DNA from 2 places in the Caballeronia sp. GAFFF2 genome. Region 2 is predicted to be linked to the other one. Evidence: predicted binding sites of a transcription regulator. Region 2 holds the regulator's gene; the other holds the start of a gene.

Region 1 (5,871 bases), on a different contig from region 2:
GCCCGGATTCAGCGACGCCACTGGTTCCCGCCGATCCGAGGAATGGGCAGCCGCGCCTTTGAACACGCGCGTTGTTCGAGCGGCGCTGCTTTCGTGAAACGGACCGCGCGGCTCCGCTGAATTCCGGCGCCGGTCGAGGTCACGCCTAACTGACCGCAGAGACGGCAGACCGAGTAAGCAGCGCGCTGTCTGGCTCGCACTATCTTCCAAACACAGAAAGCACAACGCCCGCGCGACCGAACATCCCCGCGCGGGCGTTGTTGCTGTCTAAACCAGAATTACAAATTCGTAGTTTGCACGGTACCCGTCTGCAGCGCGCGCTCGATCAAGCCTTCCTCCTGCGCCCGCTTCACGGCATCCGCGACGAACGTATCCGGCGCCTCGACTTCCGCTTTGATGACACCGATAATGCCGCCCGCCTCCACGATCACGAGCGATTCCGCCGAATCCGCCCGGCTGATGATGACGCGCCGGGGACCGCCGCCGTCCGCGATACTCGCGCAGAACTGCATGCTTTGCCCGCCGATTACTTGTTCGAATGTTTGAATCATCGCTGTCTTCCGCGTTGGTTGGACAAAAGCCATGGTTAGCCGCTTCGCTAAAACGCCGCGTGCTCATTCATTGATTCGCGCCGCGTCGTCAGGTTCAATTTTGTAAGCTGATGGCCGTGAGCGCAACGACATCTCCGCGAGCGCGGTAGCCGTAAATTCGTCGGCGGGAAAAAAGGCCTCGATTGCCAACTCGGATAGCGTGATGTCCACCGGCGTGCCGAATACCGTCGTCGTGCTCAGAAACGACAGTGTGCCGTGTGGCGTCAAAAGGCGCAGCGGCACGACCACGGGATCGAGTTCGGCACTCCTCGCCTTGCCGGCATGCGGCGGCGTTGGATACGCCTCGAGTTCCACGAGCAGCGCGGCGAGCGTGGCGTCTCCAGAAACCTCGATCTGCCGACGCACACGCGCCAGTAGATGCGAGCGCCATTCGTGCCAGTTCTCGATTGCGTGAGCCAAGCCTTGCGGATGCAGCGACAAGCGCAGCACGTTCACGGGCGGCGCGAGTAGCGACGCATCCGCCGCGAACGCAACCAGCGCCGCCACGGCGGCGTTGCCAGCGATCATCGTCCAGTGACGATCGACGGCCAACGCCGGATACGGCTCGTGTCCCTTGAGCACGAGTTCGACGGCACGGCGCGCGGCATCGAGTTGCGGATCGGCGAACGGGCGTTCGCGATATAGCGGCGCATAACCCGCCGCCATCAGAAGCGTATTGCGCTCGCGCAGCGGCACATCGAGTTGCTCGGCCAGGCGCATGAGCATCTCGCGGCTTGGCAACGATCGCCCTGATTCGATGAAGCTCAGATGACGCGTCGATACATCGGCGTCGCCAGCCAGGTCGAGCTGGCTCATGCGCCGTTTCTGGCGCCATTCACGCAACAGCGCGCCGACCGTCGCGGGCGGCGCAACACTCGATGCAACGAACGCAAAAGTCGAATTCATGCCGCCGATGTTAGTCGATTCGTCCATCCGCGATCCATTACCTCACGCGTAATGACCGGTCAAAGTTGCGTCGAATGCCGTCGTAACATTTACCTCGCAAACCATTGCGCAGAAATCTTTGCGCGCGTAACCCTAAATCTCGGGTGGTCCGCGCCGTTAAAAGCCATCAACAAGCCAATAAAGTTTCGCGTGCCGTGCGTGTCTCATGTCGAGCTCGCAGTGCTCGCGACGCCCTGACTTCTTGCGGAGAGATCATGTTTGTCATTATCGGTTGGGTAGTGGTCATCGGTTCGGTGATCGGGAGTTTTATCGGCGTCGGCGGGCATCTGGCGGCGCTGGTTCAGCCGTTCGAGTTGCTGTGTATTTTCGGGGCGGCAATCGGCGCGTTCGTCGTGTCCAATCCGACCGCAACGCTCAAGAAGACCTTGCAAGGTCTGCCGAAGGCCTTTAAGGGCGGCGCCTACACGAAAGAGAAATACCTTGCGCTGATCGCGCTGCTCTATGAGCTGCTGCAAAAGGCCCGCAAGGAAGGGATGATGGCGCTCGAAGCCGACGTCGATGCTCCCGAAGCCAGCCCCGTGTTCCAGAAGTACGAACACGTGATGAACGATCATCATCTGCTCGAATTCATCGTCGACTATCTGCGCATGATGTCCGCAGGCAACGTCAACGCGATGGAAATGCAGGACCTGATGGACGAAGAACTCGAAACGCATCACACCGAAAGCGCGATTGCCGGCAACGCAATTCAGAAGATGGCGGACGGCTTGCCGGCGTTCGGTATCGTCGCGGCGGTGATGGGCGTGGTGCACACCATGGGCTCGGTCGGCGCCGCGCCCGCCGTGCTCGGCGAGATGATCGCGGGTGCGCTCGTCGGAACCTTCCTCGGCATTCTGCTCGCATACGGTTTCTTCGGACCGCTCGCTGACTTGCTCAACGCAAAGGGCGCGGCCGAAGCCAAGCCGTTCCAGTGCGTGAAGTCCGTGTTGCTCGCGTCGATGAACGGCTACGCGCCGACCATCGCCGTCGAGTTCGGCCGCAAGGTGCTCTTCACGGCGGACCGTCCGAGTTTCAAGGAACTGGACGACGCCGTGCGCGCCACCAAGATGCCGAAGTCCGCTTAAAGCCGCTCGCGCTCATTACCGGAAAACACGTTCATGGCTGAGAAACCTTCACGCGATCCGCTGCAATCCGTGCTCGCGCCGACCATCATCGTGCGCCGCAAGAAGAAGGCGCACGGACACGGTCATCATGGCGGCGCATGGAAGATTGCTTACGCCGACTTCGTCACCGCGATGATGGCCTTCTTTCTCTTGATGTGGCTGCTGGGCTCCACGTCGAAGTACGACAAGGAAGGCATCGAGGATTACTTCAACACACCGCTTTCCGCGCTCTTCGGCAACGACGGCGGCGCATCCGCGCACACGAGCGTGATTCCGGGCGGCGGACGCGATCTGTCGAGCACGCGTCCCGGCGAAGGCAAGAAGAGCCAGACGCAGCCAGTGCCGCCGCAAATTGCGCGTGCCGCCGTCGCTGCGGACGACATGCAGCGCCTGCAGCAACTGAAGCAGAAGCTGCAAGCGCTGATCGAACAGACGCCCGCACTGAAAGCGTTCAAGGATCAGATTCGGATCGCGATCACGAGCGAAGGCTTGCGTATCGAGATTGTCGATTCGCTCAAGCGGCCCATGTTCGCGTCGGGCAGCTTCAAGCTCGAAAGCTACGTGACGACGATTCTCACGAATATCGGCGCGTCGTTGAATGACGTCGATAACCGCGTGTCTATCGCCGGTCACACGGACGCCGTGCCCTACTCCGGCAATCAGACGGGCTACTCGAACTGGGAGCTGTCGAGCGAGCGTGCCAACTCCGCGCGCCGGGCGCTGGTCAGCGGCGGCATGAAGGAAAGCAAGATTCTTCAGGTGCGCGGTCTCGCCGATGCACTGCCGCTCAATAAGGACGTTGCCGACGAACCGACCAACCGCCGTATCAGTATTCTCGTGCTGAACAAGGCTGCGGAACAGGCATTCTTCCGCGATGGCGGCCGCACGACGGTGGATCAGACCTTGCCTCCCGAAACCGCGATTCCGGCGGCCGTGGCGGCGAAATCGACCGCACCGGCAGCGGTGGTCAAGTAACCTCCAGCCTTCATCGACAGATGCGCCATGCACGAATCACGCGTGCATGGCGCTTTCTTTCATGCGCTCAGGAAAGCCAGTCGCTCACGGTCTGCACGACGAGCCACACATTCGCCACGCTGATCACGACGAACAAGAGCCACGCCAGCAGCTTCGTGGTCATGGCATTGGCGAACTCGCCCATCAGCGTCCGATCGCTCGTCATGCGAATGAGCGGCCACAATGCAAACGGCAATTGCAGGCTCAGCACGACCTGACTCGCGACCAGCAGCTTGCCGACCGCGCCGTTGCCCATCGCATACACGCCGATCAGCGCGGGCACGAGCGCGAGCGCACGCGTGATGAAACGCCGCTGATAGCACGGAATCTTCAAGTGCAGGAAGCCTTCCATGATGACTTGGCCTGCGATGGTGCCGGTAAACGTCGAGCTTTGTCCCGAAGCGAATAGCGTCACCGCGAAGAGAACCGCGGCCAGCCCGGTGCCGACGATAGGCGCCAGCAGCTTGTAGGCATCTTCGATCTCGGTGACTTGCGTATGCCCTGTCGCATGAAACGCCGATGCCGCGAGAATCAGAATTGCCGCATTGATGAGCAACGCAAGCACGAGCGCGACGATAGTGTCGATGCGCGACAAGCCGATGGCCGACGCCAGGCTCTTCTTATCGCGCTGAACCACGCGCGTTTGCACGATCGACGAATGCAGATAGAGGCTATGCGGCATCACGGTTGCGCCGAGAATGCCGATGGCGAGATACAGCGGCTCGCGCTGCGAGAAGAGGCTGATCGAAGGCACGAGACCTGCGGCGACCGAAGCCCAATGCGGCTTCACGAGCACGAGTTCGACAATATAACCAAGCCCGATGGTCGCAATCAAACCCAGCATGATGGCTTCGAGATCGCGAAAGTTCTTGCCCTTGAGACCGAGCACGATGAGCGTATCGAACGCGGTGAAGATCACGCCCCACATCAGCGAGCAGCCGAATAGCAAGTGAAACGCGAGCGCACCGCCGAGCACTTCGGCGAGATCGCACGCGATGATCGAGAGTTCGGCGAGCGCCCATTGCGCATGAGCGACGGGCTTTGCGTAGCGTTCGCGTGATAGCTGCGCGAGATCGCGTCCGGTGACAATGCCGAGGCGCATCGACAGACATTGCAGCACCATCGCCGCAAGGCTCGAAAGCACGACCACGAAAAGCAGGTCGTAGCCATAGCGCGATCCGGCTTCGATATCGGTGGCCCAATTGCCCGGGTCCATATAACCGATGGAGATGAGCAGCCCCGGCCCCGCGAACTGCAGCAGCTTTTTCCAGAACGACGCGCCAGGCGCGACGGCGACGGAGCCTTTGACTTCAGACGGACAGAATGGCGCGGTGGCCGTGGTCGGCAGCTTGAACGGCAATTGACGGTCCCGGTGTCGATGTTTGAACGAAAGATGTTCGAACGAAAGATGTTCGAACGAAAGCGAGCGTCACTGAAACGAACCATGCCTTTGTCTTACAGGACGCTCGAAGCTCGCGAGTCTATCATCGGGCGCTTGCCGCCACAGGCGAAAACGTTTGTGACAGCGCCCGCTTCAATCTGACCAAAGCGCCATTTGACCGCCAGCATCTCGTCACGGTGCCAGACATAGAATCGGTGCCGTGGCGGTGGTGGGTGTAACGAGCTTCATGACGCTCGAAACCACGAAACCGCACGCCGCGAATCGTCCTTAACTTTTCAGGGAGTTCGCCATGAAACTACTCGCTCGCATCGCTATCGTTACGTTGGCCGCAGCGCCACTTGCCGCCTTTGCTCAAAGCGAAGGACTCACCCGTGCACAGGTCAGACAGGATCTCGTCAAGGTCGAACAAGCCGGCTACAACCCGTCGGAGCGCGATGCGTTTTACCCGAACGATATTCAGGCTGCCGAACAGAAGGTCTCGAACCCGTCGTATGGCGCATCGTCGGAAGGCTCGTCCGCATCGGGACAACCGACCATGACGACCACGCCGCTCGGCCAGACTCCGCAATAACGTCATTCAACAGTCACGCCATTCCGAACGAGGCCAGCGCGGCTTCCGCTGAATTGAAGCGATCCCGCGCCGTCTCACTGCGGTACTCGCATTGCCTTTCGCGCGATGCATCGACGTACTTTCCGATTACGTTCACCTTCCATTGCGCGCTGCCGGCTTTCCTTTCGAGCGCCTAGTATTACGCACGCCTTTCATTTCACGCAAGATGACGAAATCGCCATTTTC
Region 2 (5,871 bases):
CGAACATGCGCCGATAGTCGATTTCCTGAAACGCCTCGCGATCCATGTGATCCCGCGCGCATTGGCCGATCAGCAGGATCATCGGCGTCGAGTCCTGGAAAGCGGTGTGCACGCCGATGGACGCGTGCGTCGCGCCCGGCCCGCGCGTGACGATAGCCACGCCCGGACGCCCCGTCAGCTTACCGACCGCCTCGGCCATGTTCGCCGCGCCGGCTTCGTGGCGGCAGACGATCGTCTGTATCTGGCTGGTTTCGTCGTGCAGCGAATCCAGGACGGCGAGAAAGCTCTCGCCCGGCACGCAGAACACGCGTTCGACACCGTGATGAACGAGCGCATCGACAATTAGACGCGCGCCGGTGGTCTGGCCATGAGAAGCGGATGCCATGCGAACAAGTCTCCTTTGTCAGTGAGCATCGGTGAGCCCGGGTTTCGAGCCGCAGACCGTAGCTTACGCCGCTGGATGGGACTCTGGCTGATGCAGTCCGGCCGCCTTGGCGCGCGACGCGCCTGCCGCCGCGCCTCTCACAGCCGGACAAACCGCCAAGCGACATCTCTCGTCCCGTCGCGTCGATCGTGCCAGACCGGCATTTTTTCCCGCATGACGCGCGACGCAATCCGCACGGCCGGGTTGTTTCCATCAGTCGAAATACCCCTCTTTCACACCCTTTATCCAGCGATAGGCCCGAAGTGATCTTCGCAATAATGGCTTCACTGAAAAGCGGGCACGGAAATAACCAAAGGGTGCTCGCCTCGCAAATATCGCTGCATCTATCCTCATCGGGGGCCAGTTTGAACATTCGTAAATTCATCGGCGCGAACAGTCGTGACGCTCTGCGCCAGGTCCGTGAAGCGCTCGGACCCGATGCCGTGGTGTTGTCCAACCGCACGCTCGACGATGGATCGGTGGAAATCGTCGGTGTCGCGGATAGCGATCTCGCTTCGATCTCGCCCGCGAAGGCCGCACGCGAACAAGCAGCCGCCGCGCCGTTCGCCAGCGCCACGCCGCGCGCCGCGCTTGCACAAGCCGCAGCCGCCGCGATGAAGCAGCAGGCCGCCGCTCCCAGCTCTCCGATGAACCCCTACGCCAGCGGCGATGTTTTCTCCTCCGTCTTCGGCAACACCGCCGACGCCGACGATTTCGACGAGCAAGCCGACGAAGAGCGCATGGAAGCACCGCGCACGATGGCCGATTCCAATCCGTGGTTGATCGAACATGCGCGCCGTATCGCGCAACAGGCTTCGGTGCCGTCGAACCGGCCGCTGACGCCGTCCGCCGCAATTGCACGCGGCATGGGCGTGCCGGTATCGGTCAAGGCAGCCGACGCACCGCGCCAGCAAGCGCCGCGTGCACAAGCCGCCGCGCAACCGGTTGCCGCCGCGCCTGCCGCACTCGCCGCGCAAGCGCACGCAAAGATCGAAACGCCCGACTGGGCGCGTGAAGCCGCGCAAGTCGCCGCACGCCGCGCCGCACAGAAGATCAACGCAGCACCGCAACCCGCCGACGAAGCGCCGGCCGCATCGGGCAATTTCGAAGGCTTGCCGGCTAATGCCGCGGCCGTCGTGACCGAAGCCATCCGCACGCGCATGGAGCAAGTCGTCAACGAAACGGTGATGAACGAACTCTCGTCGATGCGCGAGATGATGGAAGAGCACTTCTCGGGTTTGCTGTGGGGCGACCGCCAGCGCCGCAACCCGACCAACTCGGCCTTGACCAAGCGCCTCTTCGCCGCCGGTTTCTCCGCGCAACTCGTGCGCATGGTGATCGACAACATGCCGTCGATGGAGAACGTGGAAAACGCGCTCGAATGGGTGCAGCAAGTTCTCGAATCGAATCTGCCGGTGATGCCGAGCGAAGACGCGTTGATGGAACGCGGCGGCGTGTTCGCGCTGATGGGCCCGACGGGCGTCGGCAAGACGACGACCACGGCAAAGCTCGCGGCGCGCTGCGTGATGCGCTTCGGCGCCAGCAAGGTCGCGCTCCTGACGACGGACAGCTACCGGATCGGCGCGCATGAGCAACTGCGCATCTTCGGCAAGATTCTCGGCGTCTCGGTGCACGCGGTAAAGGACGGCGCCGACCTGCAACTCGCGCTCTCCGAACTGCGCAACAAACATATCGTGCTGATCGACACGATCGGCATGAGCCAGCGCGATCGCACGGTCTCCGACCAGATCGCGATGCTGTGCGGCACGGGTCAGCCGGTGCAACGCCTGTTGCTGCTGAACGCCACGAGCCACGGCGACACGCTCAACGAAGTCGTGCAGGCCTACAAGAGTGCGCCGGACCAGCCGCCGCTCGCGGGCTGCATTCTGACCAAGCTCGACGAGGCGACCAACCTCGGCAGCGTGCTCGATACGGTCATCCGCTACAAGCTGCCGGTGCATTACGTATCGACCGGTCAGAAGGTGCCGGAGAACTTGTACGTCGCAACCAAGCGTTTCCTCATCAAGAGCGCGTTCTGCATTCCGCGCGATGGCTCGCCTTTCGTGCCGCAAGACGACGATGTGCCGGCGCTTTTGTCCGCACTGTCCGCACGCGCCACGACAGAACTGCATGGAGTCCATTTTGGATAAGTTCGTGCTCGATCAGGCTGAAGGCCTGAGAAGGCTGCTGACGCGCGCCAGTTCTCGCGTGGTGGCTGTAGTGGGCGGACCGGCGGGCATCGGTTGCACGTCGGCGGTAGTGAACCTCGGCGCGGCGTTGTCCGTGCATGGCAAGGATGTGCTCGTCATCGACGAGCGGCATAACGCGGGCTCGGTCAGCCGCATGGCGGGTGTGGATGGCGCGGGCGCGCTCTCGGCGGTGATGTCCGGCCGTCGCGAATTGCAGGATGTCGCGGTGCGCACGCCGATGGGTTTTTCGCTGATCGCCGCACCGCGCGATGAACGTATCAGCCACGATGCGGCGCAAGCACGCGCGCTGCTCGACGGCCCCGCGGATATCGTGCTGATCGATGCGCAACTCGATCGTAATGGCGCGCTCTCGTCGCTCGCGGCGCAGGCGCATGACTTTCTGATAGTGACGCGGGTAGCCGCGTCGGCGATCACCGAGGCGTATGCGTGCATGAAGCGCTTGCACTACGCCCACGCGATCGGCCAGTTCCGCGTGCTGATGAATCACGTGCAGGACGCAGCCGATGCAGCGGTCGCGTTCGACAACCTCTCGGGTGTCGCGAGCCGTTATCTGGCCGTGTCGCTCGTGCAGGCAGGGTATGTGTCCGAGGATGCGCGCGTCGCTCGGGCGAGGGAGCTCTCTCGGTGTGCGGTGGAAGCGTTTCCGGCTACGGCCGCGGCGCGCGACTACCGCTACATCGCAGCCGAGCTGCTGCACTGGCCGATGCGTCCCGCGCCGTTTTCGCGCGGCGACGAAGCGAGCCAGTACGACGCGCACATTCCGGTTGGCGAGTCTGGTGAAAGCGGACGGAAAGCGGCGCACCGAGCGGCGGCGTTTTCCGATCATGCAATGAGCAGCACGGCGTCGATGTGATATTGAAAGGTGAACAGGATGTATAACGCCCAAGGCAAACTCTCGCAGTCCGACGTGCTTACGAAATATGCGCCGCTCGTTCGCCGCCTCGGACTCCAGCTCGTCGCCAAAATGCCGGCGAGCGTCGATCTCGACGATCTGATCCAGGCCGGCATGATTGGCCTCCTCGATGCGGCTAGCCGCTACAAGGAAGATCAGGGCGCCCAGTTCGAAACCTACGCAAGTCAGCGTATTCGCGGCGCCATGCTCGACGAGTTGCGCGCCAACGACTGGTTGCCACGCAGCATGCGCAAGACATCGCGCGAAGTGGAGTCGGCGGTACACAAGGTGGAACAGAACCTTGGCCGTTCGGCCAGCGAGACCGAAGTCGCCGAGCACATGAAGATGCCGCTCGACGAGTATCAGTCGATGCTGCAGGACTTGCACGGCAGCCAGTTGATCTATTACGAAGACTTCGACCGCTCGGCGGACGACGAGCCGTTCCTCGACCGTTACTGCGTCGATCGTTCGGACCCGCTGTCGGCGCTTCTGGACGACAGTCTGCGCGGCGCGCTGATCGAAGCCATCGACAAGTTGCCGGAGCGCGAGAAGCTGCTCATGAGCTTGTACTACGAGAAGGGCCTCAACCTGCGCGAAATCGGCGCGGTGATGGAAGTGAGCGAGTCGCGCGTGTGCCAGTTGCATAGCCAGGCCGTGGCGCGTTTGCGTGCGAAGCTGCGGGAACAGTCGTGGACTAGCGTCGAGGCTTGAGTTCCGAGTTGTAGAGGCGCGCGAAGCCCCGAACCGGGGCCGCGCGCTTTTTGCTTTTGCCTTTGCAAAGGCGCTCGAATGCGCGCGGATGGGCTCAATGCATCTCGAAGTCGCGCGCCTCGGCGAACACCGTCTTGCCTTCGCCGAGACTCTTTGCGCGATACATCGCGCGATCGGCGGCTCTCAGCACGGCGGTGATATCGGCGTCATGCGCTTCTGCCGCGCTCGACAGCAAGCAGGCGCCGATACTCGCCGATACGCTCACTGGTCGCTCCTGCACCAGCGTGAGGTCGGCGAGCGCCGAATGGATGCCATCGGTGAGCGTGAGCACCGCGCTGCGATCGCGCATGTTGCGCGCGAGCACGACGAACTCGTCGCCGCCCAGCCGCGCGATGGTGTCGGTCTTGCGCATGCGCCGTGCAAGCAATTGCGCGAACGACTGCAACAGCACGTCGCCGACCGCGTGACCGTAGGTATCGTTCACGCCCTTGAAGCCGTCGAGGTCGATCAGTAGCAGTGCGCTGGTATTCGCGTCGGCGGCTTCGGGCGCGGACATCGCGCGATTCACGGTTTGTTCGAGCGCGTAACGGTTATAGAGGCCCGTGAGCGGGTCTGTCGATGCCTGCCGCGCCAGCACGCGATTCGCGCTGCCAAGCCTGTCGACCAGCACACTCAGATACACCGACGCGCCCAGCACGCTCAGCGCGAGCCCGAGCGCGGCGGCGCGGTTTGCCACCCACCACGGTTGCCACAACGCCAGCGCGACGATCGCGACGAGCGCCATCGCGCACGAAATGGCGAGCGTGCGCTTGCCGTAGCGGCATCCCGAGCCGATCAGAAACCAGAACACCACCCACAGCAGCGGCAAGGCGAGCGTGCCGCAGAGAAAGAACATCGCGCCGAGCAACGCCTGATCGAGGATAGTGGTGATGACGAGCCGGACGTTGGACAGCGCCATCATCCGGCTGACGAGCAATAGTGTGATTGCACCGTAGGACACGTAGAGCGCGATCAACCGCGTGATCAGCGACGCGTTGGCCGAAGGGTGCCGCCACGCATACACCGCATAAGCCAGCAGAACTGCCGCTCCCATCCCGATACGCAGCATGGCTTGCTCGCGTTCGGGATTCCGGTTGCCGGACCATGCGAAGGCATAGGCCCGGCGTGCCGGTTGATGCGCCTGCTCCATACTGAACCCCTGGTGGTGATTTCTTGCTGTTATGGTCTTTTGCGCGTGTCTTTGCTGTCGCGCTTTTGTCTTATTGCGGCCCCGTCGCGATGTTCGTCCCCGACGACTGGTATTTTGCAACGTTTTGCCAAGCTGCTGTGAATCGTGTAAGAACGCATCTCGGACAGATGATTAACGGCGTTTTCTGCGGATGCTTCAGTGCTATGAGCGACGACTTTTCTCTCGCTGGCGAATGGCTGGCGGTCTGTAATGGCGATGACGTGCCGGCGGGTTCGACGCGAGCGTTCATCGTCGCGGATGAGCGCATCGTCGTATGGCGCGATGCCGAAGGCGTGGCGCATGTTTGGCGTGACTACTGTCCGCATCGCGGCGCGCAACTGTCGCTGGGGGCGGTGACGAACGATCAGCTCGTGTGTCCGTATCACGGCTGGCGCTACGACACGCT

What was found. Region 2 encodes FliA, which starts transcription of late flagellar genes. Its sites were predicted from a motif close to CTAAAGTTTNNNNNNNNNNNGCCGNTA; they were not measured.
Region 1: the regulator FliA is predicted to act here: its motif matches at 1,629-1,655, upstream of motA (flagellar motor stator protein MotA).

The regions. Positions count from the first base shown of each region.
Region 1 is NZ_JALQDA010000027.1:190,858-196,728, reverse strand. It holds gene NCT04_RS17285 (hypothetical protein) at 1-62, shown strand, start outside; gene NCT04_RS17280 (hypothetical protein) at 279-551, opposite strand; gene NCT04_RS17275 (helix-turn-helix domain-containing protein) at 615-1,496, opposite strand; gene motA (flagellar motor stator protein MotA) at 1,751-2,620, shown strand; gene motB (flagellar motor protein MotB) at 2,654-3,634, shown strand; gene NCT04_RS17260 (Nramp family divalent metal transporter) at 3,702-5,033, opposite strand; gene NCT04_RS17255 (DUF4148 domain-containing protein) at 5,365-5,646, shown strand.
Region 2 is NZ_JALQDA010000023.1:184,549-190,419, reverse strand. It holds gene NCT04_RS14500 (thiamine pyrophosphate-binding protein) at 1-385, opposite strand, end outside; gene flhF (flagellar biosynthesis GTPase FlhF) at 790-2,574, shown strand; gene NCT04_RS14490 (MinD/ParA family ATP-binding protein) at 2,567-3,487, shown strand; gene NCT04_RS14485 (RNA polymerase sigma factor FliA) at 3,506-4,237, shown strand; gene NCT04_RS14480 (GGDEF domain-containing protein) at 4,332-5,426, opposite strand; gene NCT04_RS14475 (Rieske 2Fe-2S domain-containing protein) at 5,630-5,871, shown strand, end outside.